Regions from separate parts of the Saccharopolyspora sp. 7B genome, predicted to be linked through region 2. Evidence: riboswitches for the same ligand, from Rfam matches in the RefSeq annotation. Region 2 holds a riboswitch; each other region holds the start of a gene.
What was found. A riboswitch is a leader RNA that binds a small molecule or an ion and turns the genes downstream of it on or off. The one in region 2 is predicted to bind thiamine pyrophosphate.

Region 1: another riboswitch for thiamine pyrophosphate. It lies ahead of LCD33_RS07180 (thiamine ABC transporter substrate binding subunit); the one in region 2 lies ahead of thiD (bifunctional hydroxymethylpyrimidine kinase/phosphomethylpyrimidine kinase).
Region 3: another riboswitch for thiamine pyrophosphate. It lies ahead of thiO (glycine oxidase ThiO); the one in region 2 lies ahead of thiD (bifunctional hydroxymethylpyrimidine kinase/phosphomethylpyrimidine kinase).

Annotation. Positions count from the first base shown of each region.
Region 1 is NZ_JAIUKC010000035.1:10,217-14,667, reverse strand. Features, by position in the region: gene LCD33_RS07185 (iron ABC transporter permease) at 1-564, opposite strand, end outside; gene LCD33_RS07180 (thiamine ABC transporter substrate binding subunit) at 561-1,607, opposite strand; TPP riboswitch at 1,654-1,764, opposite strand; gene LCD33_RS07175 (4a-hydroxytetrahydrobiopterin dehydratase) at 1,835-2,128, shown strand; gene LCD33_RS07170 (FAD-dependent oxidoreductase) at 2,134-3,102, opposite strand; gene LCD33_RS29335 (DUF6157 family protein) at 3,545-3,976, shown strand; gene LCD33_RS07160 (acetyltransferase) at 3,999-4,451, opposite strand, start outside.
Region 2 is NZ_JAIUKC010000194.1:1,921-6,371, reverse strand. Features, by position in the region: gene LCD33_RS25485 (AMP-binding protein) at 1-20, opposite strand, end outside; gene LCD33_RS25480 (hypothetical protein) at 92-307, opposite strand; gene LCD33_RS25475 (hypothetical protein) at 472-861, shown strand; gene LCD33_RS25470 (hypothetical protein) at 913-1,644, opposite strand; gene LCD33_RS25465 (hypothetical protein) at 1,719-1,988, opposite strand; gene LCD33_RS25460 (lipoyl domain-containing protein) at 2,258-2,530, shown strand; TPP riboswitch at 2,563-2,658, shown strand; gene thiD (bifunctional hydroxymethylpyrimidine kinase/phosphomethylpyrimidine kinase) at 2,652-3,485, shown strand; gene LCD33_RS25450 (TenA family protein) at 3,505-4,218, shown strand.
Region 3 is NZ_JAIUKC010000158.1:119-4,569, forward strand. Features, by position in the region: gene thiE (thiamine phosphate synthase) at 108-782, opposite strand; TPP riboswitch at 846-951, shown strand; gene thiO (glycine oxidase ThiO) at 941-2,056, shown strand; gene thiS (sulfur carrier protein ThiS) at 2,044-2,244, shown strand; gene LCD33_RS22620 (thiazole synthase) at 2,246-3,007, shown strand; gene LCD33_RS22625 (FUSC family protein) at 3,100-4,451, opposite strand, start outside.

The DNA of each region.
Region 1 (4,451 bases), on a different contig from region 2:
GCTGAACAGGAACACGACGGCCGCCGCCGATCCGAGCGCGGGCAGCAGCGCGGGCAGCGTCACCGAGGTGAAGGTGCGCAGCCGCCCGGCTCCCAGCGATCGGGCGGCGTCCTCCATCCGCCGGTCCAGGTGCCCCCACAACCCGCTGACGGTGCGCGCGACGACGGCGACGTTGAAGAACGCGTTGGCCAGCACGATCGGCAGCACTCCCCCGTCGGCGCCGAACAACGCGCGGAAGGCCATGCCCACGACGATCGTCGGCAGCACGAACGGCACGGTCACCGCGACCCGCAGCAGCCCTGTGCCGGGCAGGACGAGCCTGGCGAGCACGTAGGCGAGCGGCAGCCCGCAGAGCAGCGCGACCGCGGTGGACGCGGCGGCCTGCCCGAGGGTGAAGCCGACGAGCCGCCAAGTGGCCGGCTCGGCGAGCACCGCTCCGACGTCGCCGCGCACGCCCAGCCCGATGATCGCCGCGACGGGCCAGGCGAAGAAGACCCCGAGGAAGCCGAGGACGACCGCCGCGGCCAGCGCCACCGGAACCCGGCGGCGGAGTTCGCCGGTCATCCCCGGACCAGCGTCCGCCACTGCTCGACCCACCGGTCCCGGTTGTTCTCCACCTCGTCGGCGGGCAGTTCCGCGGGCCGCGACGGCAGCGGCGCGCTGGCCGCCCAGCCTTCGGGCAGCGGCACCCCGTCGACCGCGGGGTACACGTACATCTGGTCGGCGACCTGACCTTGGAACTCGGGCGAGAGCAGGAAGTCCACCACTTCCCGCGCCGCCTGCGGGTCCTTCGCGCCGGTGAGCACGCCCGCGTACTCGACCTGCCGGTAGCAGGTGTCGAGCAGGGCCTTGGTGCGCGGCGCACCGTTCTCGTCGACCTCGGCGGCGGGCGAGGACGCGTAGGACAGCACGATCGGTCGCGGCCCCTGGCCGGTGGAACCGGAGAAGTCCTGGTTGTAGGCCTCTTCCCAGCCGGAGGACAGCCGCACGCCGTTGGCGTCGAGGGCGCGCCAGTAGTCCTGCCAACCGGGCTCGCCGAAGGCGTCGATGGTGCCGAGCAGGAACGCCAATCCAGGGGAGGACGTCGTCGGGTCCGGCATCGAGGTCAGGTCCCGGTAGCGGGGATCGGTGAGGTCGCGCAGCGTCGTCGGCTCCGGCAGCCGGTGCGCGGCGAACCAGGCGGTGTCGATGTTGAGGCACACGTCGGCGACGTCGACGGCGGTGAGCCGGTTCTGCTGGTCCTGGGCGTAGCGCTGCGGTCCGCGGTCGGCGGCGGCGGGCCGGTACGGGGCGAACACGTCGGCGCGCAGCGCGCGGGAGGCGAAGGTGGAGTCCACGCCGTAGGCGACGTCGCCGAGCGGTGCCGCCTTGGACAGCGCCAACTTGTTGGTCAGCTCTCCGGCGTCACCGCTGTTGCGGATCTCCAGGTGGATGCCGCTGCGCTTCTCGAAGTCGGCGAGCAGCGCCGGGTCGGCGACGAACGAGTCGTGCGCGACGAGGGTGACGGTGCGCGCCGCGGTGTCATCGCCGGAGCTCCCGATGAGCGAACATCCGGTGGTGAGCGCGGCGGCGGCGAGTGCCGCGGCCCAGCGCAGTAAGGGGTTCAACGGTCCTCCCGAGTAGCACACCGGTCTCGGCCACGCGTGCGAACTCGAGCTGATCGCGACACCTCCCTGCGCCGGCATGATCCGGTTCAGGTGCGGACGGTCGAGGGGATGCGCCCCTCCTCTCAGCCCAGCGCGCTGGACTCCCGTGGCGACCGGCAGTCTACGTGCCGCCACCGAGCCGGGGGTCGACGGTCGCGTTCCGGCCGTCCGACGACCACCATGTGGGCATGACCGAACTGCTGAACGACACCCAGGTCGCCGAATCGCTGTCCCGGCTACCGGAGTGGGCCCAGGACGGCACCACGATCGTGCGGAGCGTGGAGTTCGCGAGCTTCCCGCAGGCCATCCAGGCGGTGAACCGGGTCGCGGAGATCGCGGAGAGCGAGAACCACCACCCGGATCTGGACATCCGCTGGCGCACCGTCGTGTTCGCCCTCTCGACGCATTCGGCGGGTGGCCTCACCGCGAAGGACTTCACGCTGGCGGAGGAGATCGACGGGGTGGTCGACGCGTTGACGTGAGCCGGTCAGCGCACCGGTCGGCCGAGGACGAGCCCGGCGGCTTCGGCGGCGCAGCCCCAGGACAGCGACACCCCGCAGCCGGAGTGCCCGTAGTCGTGCACGACGGTGGCGCCGCCGAACCGTTCGGTTTCGAGCCGCACGGCGTCGCGCCCGGGGCGCAGTCCGACGGTCTCGCCGAGGACTTCGGCGCCGGCGAGCAGCGGTTCGACCTGCGCGCAGCGGCGCAGCACGGCGGCGCTGTCGTCGCGGTCGTGTGCGCGGGACCAGTCGTGCTCGCCCGCGACGCCGCCGAGCACGACTTGGTCGCCGTGCGGGACGTACGAGGTGAACTCGGGTCCGGCGCCGACTTCGACGAAGTACTCGCTGATGCCGGGGTTGCGGACGAGGACGTGCTGCCCCCGCACGGGCCGCACGCCGGGGTCGCCGACGAGCTCGTGCGCGCCGACCCCGGTGCAGTTGACGATGCGGTCCGCTTCGGCCGCGGCGTCGGCCAGCGAGGACACCGGGCTGATCAGCAGTTCGCCGCCGGCGGCGAGCAGTCTCCCGGTGAGGTGTTCGAGGTAGCGCGGCATGTCGATCAGCGGGAGCGTCGCCCGGTAGCCGCTGCGGAACCCGGCGGGCAGCTCGTCCGGGGTGCAGCGGCGCAGGTCGGGCAGCAGCAGCGCTTCGGGCGGCAGCTGGTCGCCGAGGTCGACGCGGGCGGCCATCCGCCCGGTGGCGAGGTGCACTCCGCTGGTGTCGTCGGCGGCCAGTTCGACCAGCGCGCGGTAGGTGTCGGCGACCCACCGGCGCACCCGGTCGGCGGGTTGCAGCAGCGCCGGCCCCCAGATCGCGCCGGCGACGGCGGAGGTGGTGTCGGCGGGTGGCTCGTCGGTGCGCACGCGCACCGGCACGCCGGATTCGGCGAGGATCACGGCGGTGCTGAGCCCGATCACCCCGGCTCCGATGACCAGGACGGTCCCGTTGGCGGCCATTTCGGCACGCTAGCAGCGTTGCCCGCCGCGCACGGCCTGCTCGGGGCGGGTTTCGCGGCCGCTCGGCGCGGTCCTAGTCCTCGACGATGGTGATCGTGCCGGTGCCGCCGCAGTTGCTGCACCCCTTGCCGTTGCAGTCTCCGCAGATCAAGGTGATGTGCTGCATGCGCACAACGTAAATCGCCTGGTCATGGCGTGCGACTCAGCTGTGCCGGGGTGCGCCGCCCGCAGTTCGCGGCGGGCCGCGCTGCGCTACCGACCCCGCACGCCTTTCACTCGGACGTGCCCGAGCGGGGTGCGGCGGCGGGTCGGGGAATCGCGTTCGCCGGGTGTTCGTCATCGATCGGGGGTCAGCCGATCGCGGTCCGAGGCAAGGAGCACCGGAATCGAGGAACGGCCGCTTCCCCATCCGCCGTCGGTCCCCCGGCGTACCGTTCCGGGCGTGGAACGGGTCGATCGCACGAACACGTTTATCGAGGTGGCCGAGGACTGCCCGGTCACCACCGCGACGGTGCCCCCGCTGAACGCAGAGGCGCCGTCGGTGGCAGCGCGCACCTACCGGCTGATCGCCGAGCACCCGTACGAGTTCACGTCCGGTGACGTCATCTTCACCGTCTTCGCGGACCGCGCCGCCATCCCGGACGAGGAGCGGGCGGACGCCCGCCGGGAGTTCTTCGCGCGGAGCAGGGCCTGCCTGCGCTCCTCGCCGCTGGGCAAGCGCTACGGCTGGGGCATCCACGCAGACGCCCGCGGCCGCCTGGCCCTGTACGCCGTGGACGGCCCGGAGTACGCGGAGTTCACCTCGGGCCGGCGCACCGGCGAGTCAGGCGAACCGATCACCTGCACCAAGGCGCTGCGCAGCACCCGAGCCTGAACCCGGGGCGACGAGCGGCCGGTCACCGCGCCCGCCCGTCGCGGGACATCCGCAGCAGCGGGTACGGACGCCCCGCATCGTCGAGCTCGCTGCGGCCGGTGACGGTGAACCCGTGCCGGAGGTAGAACCCGACGGCCTGCTCGTTCTGCTCGTTGACGTCCACGGACGTCACCCCGAGCTCGGCCACCGCGTGCGCGAGGAGGGCTCGGCCCACTCCTCGCCCGCGGTGCGCCGCGTCGACGAACAGCATCTCCAGGCTCGTCCCGGACGTGCCCGCGAAACCGACCGGCGCACCGCCGAGTTCGGCGACGCTGAGCCGCACCTGCGGGAAGTGCCCGACGGGCAGGCGTTCCTCGATCTCCGCACGGTGCCGCGGATCGAGGAACGCGTGGGTGGCATCGACGGCGCTGCGCCAGATCCGCACGAGTTCCGGGTGCTCCTCGGGCCCCGTCGAGTCGCGGATCCTCGGCTCAGC
Region 2 (4,451 bases):
CCCGCCGGCCGTCGCCACATCGCCACGCGTCTCCTCCGATTTAGCTACTCATCGGTAGATAATGCCTCGGGGGGCGACGCGGGGGAAGGGTTCACCGGTCCGAAATGGTGTGTTCCGGTGCCGCCGCGGCCACCACGGCCTCCCGGATCGCGGCCCGCAGGCGACCCGCCTCCAATGGTGCCAGCACCGCCGTCTCCCCGGGCGGAGCGACGACCACGACGTTGCCCTGGTTCACGTACACCGCCATGTTCCGCCGCCTGCCCGCCACATCGCGGCAGCTCACCTGCCACTTCTCGTCGTCAGCCACGTGGCCTCCCTCCCTGGGGGAACGCTCGTCCGGTGCGTCCTCCACTGGTAAGACGACTCAGGATCACGGACGTGACGGGTGTTCGCCTGATTAATCTTGGAATTCCACCGGCTCGTGCCCGCGGGGTTCCACCACCGGGTGAGCGCTGCTGGGAGACTGCGATCATGGCTGGATACGACGGGATGCTGTGGCGCACCCTGCACCGCGTGCTGCTGGTCCTCGCGGTCGGCGTGCTGGGCCTGCTGCTCGGCCTCGGGCACGAGCCGAGCCGGGCCGACTCGCTGTTCGGCGTGCTCGTCGTGGCGCTCGTGGCGCTACCGGTGTGGATCACGTTCCAGCGGATGACGCCGGTCGCCCGCGGGAACCTGCGGGCGCTGCCGCGGCACCGGCCGCTGATGACCGCGATGATCGGGCTGCTGGGCCTGGTGGCGCTGTTCGTGCTCGGCTGGACGATCGCCAACGCGCTGTTCCCCGGCACGCTCGCCCCGCTCGCGCTGGCGCTGGTCGGCGTGGTGCTGGCGGCGTTGGTCGCGCTGCTGAACCGGGTGCTGTGACATCGCTTCCCCGCGGCCCCGGACGCCGGGGCCGCGCGAGGAAGCGGCAGGTCAGACCGGGCGGACCGTCAGCGCGCCCGGCTCGGCGGTGAACGTCAGCGCGCCCTCGAAGTCGGCGATGGGCAGCTCGTCGCGCACCAGGCGGTGCGGCGCGTCAGCCGTCTCCACCCGCACTTCGGTGGCGGCGAAGGTCTGCTCGGCGAAGTCCGGGCCCGCGAGCCGGACCTCCAGCCGCTGCTCCCGCAGGGTGACCACCGCGGAACCGCCGGGCACCGAGATCGGCTCGCCGTCGGCGGTGACGATCAGGCTGCCCTGGCCCTCGGTCTCCGGGCGCACCGCCACGTGCGAGAGGGCGACGTCGCGCCGGTCCTCGGCGGCGGTGACGCCGATGACGTCCCGCGAGTCCTGCCCGGCCTCCTCGTCGCCGCGCACCGCCAGCAGCGGGGCGCGCAGCTTCGCGGCCAGCCGGTACGGCTGCCAGGAACCGGCGCCGATCAGGTTCACCACCGACGTGATCTCGCTGTCCGCGAGCAGCCGCTCGCTGCCCACGGCCGGGGTGATCTCGATGGCCGCCACCCCGCGCTCCTCCAGCAGGTCGCGCAGCGCCTTGGCGCGCAGCCTGCTGTTGCGGTCGAACCCGCGGGTGATGGCGACGGCTCCGGACGTCCCGCCCTGCGCTGCGGCGTCGGCGAGACCGGCCAGCGGAGCCCATACCTCCGCCGGATCCGGCCGGGCGGAGCGGCGGGAACGGGCGGTCTGGGGGGCGTCGGCAGTGGTGTCCATTGCGTCAACTTTAATCCGCCACGCAGGGTCGCCTCACTAGGCGATCAGCCCTGAGCGGTGTGACTTCCCTCGCCCTAGGCGTCCCAGGTGGTGACCACGAGATCGCCGTCACGCGCGAGCTGTTCGTCGACCGCCTGCTCGCACTCCGCGCAACGCTCCGTGATGCGGCGGCTCGACGGTTCCTTGGTGGCGGGCCACGTCTCGTGCGGGAGCTTGATCGTCGCATCGCACAGGGTCTGCACCGGATCACCGGCCGGTCTGGCGCCCGGGCGCACCGTGATCGCGTGCCGGACCCGCTTGCCCGCTCCGACGATCCACCACACGTGCTCTTGATCGGGGAACATTGCCGTCCCACCCCCATACCTGTCAGGACGACCCGCGGGCGCGCAGTTCGTCCGGCTTCGGTCCACTGGCCGGATCTCGAACTCTAGACGGAACGATCAGCGCGCACGTTGCATTCGCGTGGCGGGAGTGACCGGCGGTTGCGCTGCTCCGATCGTGTGAGAGCGGCTGTTCGGCGGAGCGGTCTCGACTCGCCGCTGACCCGGTGCTGGGCCGCCCGAACCAGGGCGCCGGGCGCGGAACCCGCTTGTGGTGAGAAGGATCACCGCCCATGCTGGGCGCGTCGAGCGAGCGGAACCCGGAGGCGCACCCCGTGACGGACCTGCACTTCCCGCGTCCGCACGACGATCCGCGGGAGCCCGGTTCCCTCGCCCGCTGGCTGGTACCCGACGGCGCCCGGGTGCGCAGCGGAGCCCCGGTGGCCGAGGTGGTGACCGACGGCGCCCCGCGCACGGTGCGTGCCCCGGCGAGCGGAACGCTGTGGCGGCAGGGCAGGGCGGGGGAGCGGTTCACCGCGGGCGCGATCATCGGCCTCGTCGAGTGAGTCCGCGGCTTGACGCCCGTTGCTAGGTTGGGGCCAGTGACGCGGGGTGCCCGGACGGCCGGGCTGAGAGCAGACCCGTCGAACCTGACCTAGTTCGTGCTAGCGGAGGGACGTCACCGACGTGACCACTCGTGCTGCCCTGCCCGGATCCGACCGGGTCCCGAACGTGCTCTCGATCGCGGGGACCGATCCCAGCGGCGGAGCCGGCATCCAAGCGGACCTGAAGGCCTTCTCCGCGAACGGCGCCTACGGCATGTCCGCGGTGACCGCGCTGGTCGCGCAGACCACCACCGGTGTCGCCGAGGTCCGCGAGGTGCCGCCGGAGTTCGTCACCGCCCAGCTCACGACGCTGCTCGACGACGTCCGGGTGGACGCGGTGAAGATCGGGATGCTGGCGAACGCCGAGGTGATCCGCGCGGTCGTCGCCGTGCTGGACCGCTACGCCCCGCCGCACGTGGTGCTGGACCCGGTGATGGTCGCGAAGAGCGGCCACCGGCTGCTCGCCGACGAAGCGGTCGCGGTGCTGCGCGACGAGCTGCTGCCGCGCGTCGACCTGATCACCCCGAACCTGCCGGAAGCGGCGGACCTGCTGGGCGAGCCGGAGATCACCGGCTCGGCCGAGATGGCCGCGCAGGCGCAGCGGCTCGCCGACCTGGGCGCGAAGCAGGTGCTGCTCAAGGGCGGGCACCTGCGCGCGGAACCCGCCAGCGCCGACCTGTTCCGCGGCGACGGCGAGGTGCGGTGGCTGCGCAGCGAGCGGATCGACACCGCGAACGACCACGGCACCGGCTGCACGCTGTCCGCGGCGATCGCGGCGCTGCGTCCCCGCAGGCCCGACTGGGCGACCGCCGTGCGGGATGGCAAGGACTACCTGACCGGGGCGCTGCGGGCCGCGGAGCGCCTCGACGTGGGCCGCGGGCACGGGCCCGTGCATCACTTCCACCGCTGGTGGTGAGATCGGAGGGACGAAGGTCATGAGCAGGTTGCCCGATCCGCCCGCGGGCGGTTTCTGCGCCCGCGCCTGGGAACGCACCGCCGAGCTGCAGCGGGCCGTGGTGGCGCACCCGTTCAACGCGGCGCTCACCGACGGCACCCTCGACCGGGAGCGGTTCGCGTTCTACATCGTGCAGGACGCCCGCTACCTGATCGCGTTCGCGCAGGCGCTGTCGGCGGCCGCGACCCGGTCCGAGGATCCGGCGGACGCGGCGTTCCTCGCGGGGGCCGCGCGGGGCGCGCTGGTGGAGGAGCGCCGGTTGCACGCGGGCTACGTCGAGGAGTTCGGGCTCTCCGCGGACGACCTGGCGGGGGTGGCGACCTCGCCGTCGTGCACCGCCTACACCTCGTTCCTGCGGGCGAGCGCGCTGGTCGACCCCTACCCGGTGCTGCTGGCGGCGGTGCTGCCGTGCTTCTGGGTGTACCAGCACGTGGGCAGTGAGATCCTCGCCGCCGTCGGCGACGTGTCGGCGCACCCGTACCGGCGGTGGATCGAGACCTACGCCGACGAGGAGTTCGCCGAAGCGGTGCTGGCGGCCCGCGAGCTCACCGACCGGGCGGCCGCGGCCGCCGACGAGCCGGTGCGGGAGCGGATGCTGGCCGCGTTCGCGCGTGCCACCGAGTACGAGTGGATGTTCTGGGACGGCGCGTGGCGCCTGGAGCGGTGGCCGACGGCGCAGTGGCTCCCGGCGTGAGAAGTCGTTGCGGCGGCACGGTTTCCGCGCTGCGGCGAATACCCGGACCCGATCACCCTCCGCGACGTGCCCTGCGGCGCGGCGGGGGCGGTGACGCGGGTGGTCAGCCGCGGTGCGGGCGCTCGCGGGAAGCGTGATCAGGAGCACTTTCGAGCGGTGTTAACGAACACCCTCAGCCACGACGATGAGGCTCACGACACGTTCGTTCGGCGTGTTCGGTCGTGGGAGGTCCG
Region 3 (4,451 bases), on a different contig from region 2:
GGAACCGCTGAGAACCCGCGGGTGGTCTGGTTGCTCTTGTGGTCGCTGCTCAGCGGCTTCGCCGCTGACAGGAAAGAGTCGCGAACCCGGCCGGGCCGGTTCGGTGGTCAGGTGGGTAGTCCGGCCTTGAGGGATTCGGCGGCGGCGCGCGGGTCCTCGGCCTCGGTGATGGCCCGAACCACCACGATCCGTTCCGCGCCCGCCGCGACCACCTCGGCGAGGTTGTCGTGGCCGACGCCGCCGATCGCGAACCACGGCCTCCCGTGCCCGCGGTGCTCCGCGGCGTGGCGCACCAGCTCGATGCCCGCCGCCTCCCGGCCCGGTTTCGTCGGCGTCGTCCACACCGGGCCGGTGCAGAAGTAGTCCACGCCCGGTTCGGTCGAGGCCGCGTCCGCCTGCACCACGTCGTGCGTGGAACGCCCCAGCACCACCTCGTCGCCGACGATGCGCCGCGCCACGTCCACCGGCAGGTCGTCCTGCCCCAGGTGCAGCACGTCGGCCTCCGCGGCCAGCGCCACGTCCGCGCGGTCGTTCACCGCCAGCAGCGCGCCGTGCCGAACGCAGGCCTCCGCGAGCACCTCCAGCGCCGCCAGCTCCTGCCGCGCCTCCAGCGGCGCCCCGCCGGGCCCCTTGTCCCGCAGCTGGACGACGTCCACGCCGCCGGACAGCGCGGCGTCGGCGAACTCCGCCAGATCGCCCCGCTCCGCGCGCGCGTCGGTGCAGAGGTACAACCGTGCGTCGGCGAGCCGCGTGCGGATGCCGAAACCGTCCAATCCGGGCATGCCCCCAGGGTAGTCCGCGGCCGGGCGGCGGCTGACCTCGCGCGGGCGGATGAGTACGGTGGTGGTGGTTGGCACGGGAGCCCGGGATCCGGGCTGAGAGGGGGCGCAGGCCCCGACCGTCGAACCTGATCCGGGTCATGCCGGCGCAGGGAGCGCAGATGCAGCAGCAGTCGTCCGTCACCGTCGTCGGTGGCGGGGTCATCGGTCTCTCCGTCGCGTGGACGGCCGCGCGCGCGGGCCACCGCGTCGAGGTCGTCGATGCGGGGGAGCGGCGTGCGTCGTGGGTCGCGGGCGGGATGCTCGCCCCGGTCGCCGAGGCCGCGCCGGGGGAAGAGGAACTGCTGGAGCTCGGGTCCGAGTCGCTGCGCCGCTGGCCGTCGTTCGCCGCCGAGCTGGCCCGCGGGTCCGGGCTGCCGTCCGGGCTGCGCCGGGAGGGCACGCTGGTGGTCGGCGTGGACGGTGCCGACCGCGCCGAGCTGGACATGCTCGCCGACCACCTCGCCTCGCTGGGGCGCACCGTCACCCGGCTCGGCGGCCGGGAGGTGCGCCGCCTCGAACCCTCGCTGGGGCCCGCGGTGCGGCGCGGCCTGGAGGTGCCCGGCGATCTGGCGGTGGACAACCGGCTGGCGCTGGCCGCGCTGCGGGCCGCGGCGGAGGCGGCGGGCGTCCGGTTCCGCGCCGGGGCGGCGCGGCGGGTGCGGCCGGGCGAGGTGGAGCTCGCCGAACGGACCCTGCGCTGCGACGTCGCGGTGATCGCCGCCGGTGCCCGCTCCGGCGAGCTGCACCCGGCGCTCACCGGCCGGATCCGCCCGGTCAAGGGCGAGGTGCTGCGGCTGCGGGCGCGCCCCACCGCGCTGCCCCCGCCCGCGCGCACCGTGCGCGGCCCGGTGCGCGGCAGGCAGGTCTACCTGGTCCCGCGCGACGACGGCGGGCTCGTCGTCGGCGCCACCCAGCACGACGCCGGGTTCGACGAGACCGTCACCGCCGGCGGCGTCCGCGACCTGCTGGCCGACGCGGAACGAGTGCTGCCGGGCATCGCCGAGTACGAGCTGCTCGAAGCCGTCGCCGGGCTGCGGCCCGGCACGCACGACAACCTGCCGGTGATCGGCGAACTGGAGCCGGGGGTGCTGGCCGCGACCGGCCACCACCGCAACGGGTTCCTGCTCGCGCCGATCACCGCGGACGCGGTGCTGGCGGAGCTGTCGGGCCGCGAACCACCGGTCGCCGGACCGGTTCCCGCAGGCGACGGAGGAGGTCGACCGTGCAAGTGGTGATCAACGGGGCGGAACGTCCCGTGCAGGTGGATGCGACGCTGGCGGCGGTGCTCGCCGAGTTCGGCGTGCCCGAGCGCGGTGTGGCCGTCGCCGTGGACGGGACCGTGGTGCCCAGGGCGAACTGGCAGGCGACGGAACTCCGCGACGGGGCGGCCGTCGAAGTGCTCACCGCGGTGCAGGGGGGCTGACGTGGACGACGCGCTGGTGATCGCGGGCCGGGAGTTCGGCTCCCGGCTGATCACGGGGACCGGGGGAGCGGCGAACCTGTCGGTGCTGGAGCGGGCGCTGCTGGCCTCCGGCACCGAGCTGACCACGGTGGCGATGCGCCGCGCCGACGCCGGGGGCCGCACCGGCGTGCTGGACCTGCTGCACCGGCTCGGCATCGAGGCGCTGCCGAACACCGCGGGCTGCCGCACGGCGGCGGAGGCGGTGCTCACCGCGCAGCTCGCCAGGGAAGCGCTGGGGACGAACTGGGTGAAGCTGGAGGTGGTGGCCGACGAGGACACGCTGCTGCCGGACCCGGTGGAGCTGCTGGACGCGGCCGAGCAGCTCGTCGACCAGGGCTTCGTGGTGCTGGCCTACACCAACGACGACCCGGTGCTGGCGACGCGGCTGGAGGACGTGGGCTGCGCGGCGGTGATGCCGCTGGGCTCGCCGATCGGCACCGGGCTGGGCATCCGGAACCCGCACAACATCGAGATGATCGTGTCCCGGGCGTCGGTGCCGGTCGTGCTCGACGCGGGCATCGGCACCGCCTCCGACGCGGCGCTGGCGATGGAGCTGGGCTGCGACGCGGTGCTGCTGGCCAGCGCCGTCACCCGGGCCCAGGACCCGGAGCGGATGGCCGCCGCGATGCGCGCCGCCGTCGAAGCGGGCCGCCTCGCGGTCGGCGCGGGACGCATCCCGCAGCGCTTCTGGGCGAAGGCCTCCAGCCCCGGCCTGCTGGGCTGAACCGGCTTGCCGGGCTGAACCGGCCCGCCGGGCTGAACCAGGCCGCCGGGCTGAACCGGCCCGCCAGAGCGGGCGGGCCGGTCACCCGGTGATCAGCGGATGCGGAGCCGTTCGGTCCGCACGAAGTTGATCGTGTAGCTCTTCCACGGCTCGTTGCCGAGGGTCTGGTCGATCGCCGAGCGCGCGTGCAGCGCGTTCTCCACCAGCGAGCTGGCCAGCAGTTCCGTCGCGGGCGCCCCGGCGGACTGGATGTCCGGGATCTTCGGGTTGCTCCGCCCGCTGAGCAGCTGGTCCACCGCCTTGAGCGCGGGCACCGCCACGGCGAGTTCGCCCTCGGGCCGGAACGCCAGCGTCGCCACGTCCTGGCGCAGCGCGTCCAGCGCGATCGCCGCGGCCCGCGTGGTCTGCGGGTCCTCGTCCGAGTCCGGTTCGTCCAGCAGCGCGGGCATGCCCAGCAGGTCCTGGGTGCGCCGCAGCGCCAGCACGTGCGCGGATTGCATGGCGGCGCGCACCTCGTGGCCCTGCCCGGCGGCCCGCACGCTGCGCAGCAGCTCGGACACCGACCACACGGTGGAGCGGATGGCCCCGCGCACGTCCGGCACCATGCTGCTGGGCAGCACGATGAAGCTGATGTAGCCGACGCCGAGCGCGATGGCCGCGCCGACGGCCGTGTTGGACGCGAAGCTGATCGCGATGTTCGCGAGCGGCCGGTCCAGCCGCATCGCCTGGTCGATCACGGTCACCGCGATCAGCGAGCTCAGCAGCACCTGGTAGTCGGTGCGCAGCCGCTCCACCCCGAGCAGCATGCCGACGACGATCACCGGCACCAGCAGGTACACCCCGGGCAGCAGGGTGATCAGCGCGGCCAGCACCACCACGCCGAGCACCGCGCCGCCGGTGCGCTCCAGCGCGCCGTTCATGCTGTCCCGCGCCGCGGGCGCCAGCACCACGTACAGCGCCAGCAGCAGCGTGGACGCGGACGGGTCGTCCAGCAGCAGCACGATCACCATGCCGACGGCGACGGCCAGCGTGCAGCGCAGCGCGTGCCGGAACAGCGAGGACCGCAGCGACAGGTGCGCCTTGACGCCGCCGATGGCGCGCTGGCGGCGGCCACCGGGCGCGGGCGGGCTGGCCGCGACCTCGGTGCGCTGCACGACGGCGCCGCGGATCCGGTCGAGCCCTTCGTTCATGCCGCGCACCGCTTCGGGCAGGTCCTGCCTGCCGCCCGCGGCGACGACGGCCTGCGCCGGGTCGACGCGGGCCATCGCGGGCAGCCCGGTGCAGGCGCGGGAGCGCACCGCGCGGGCGAGTTCGGCGGCGACCAGGTCCGCTTCGACGACGATGCGGTGCAGCCGTTCCGCTTCGATCCGGTCGGCCCGCTGGGCTTGGGCGAGCAGCGTTTCACGGGCGGCGCGGAACCGGGCCGCCCCGGCGAGGACCTGCC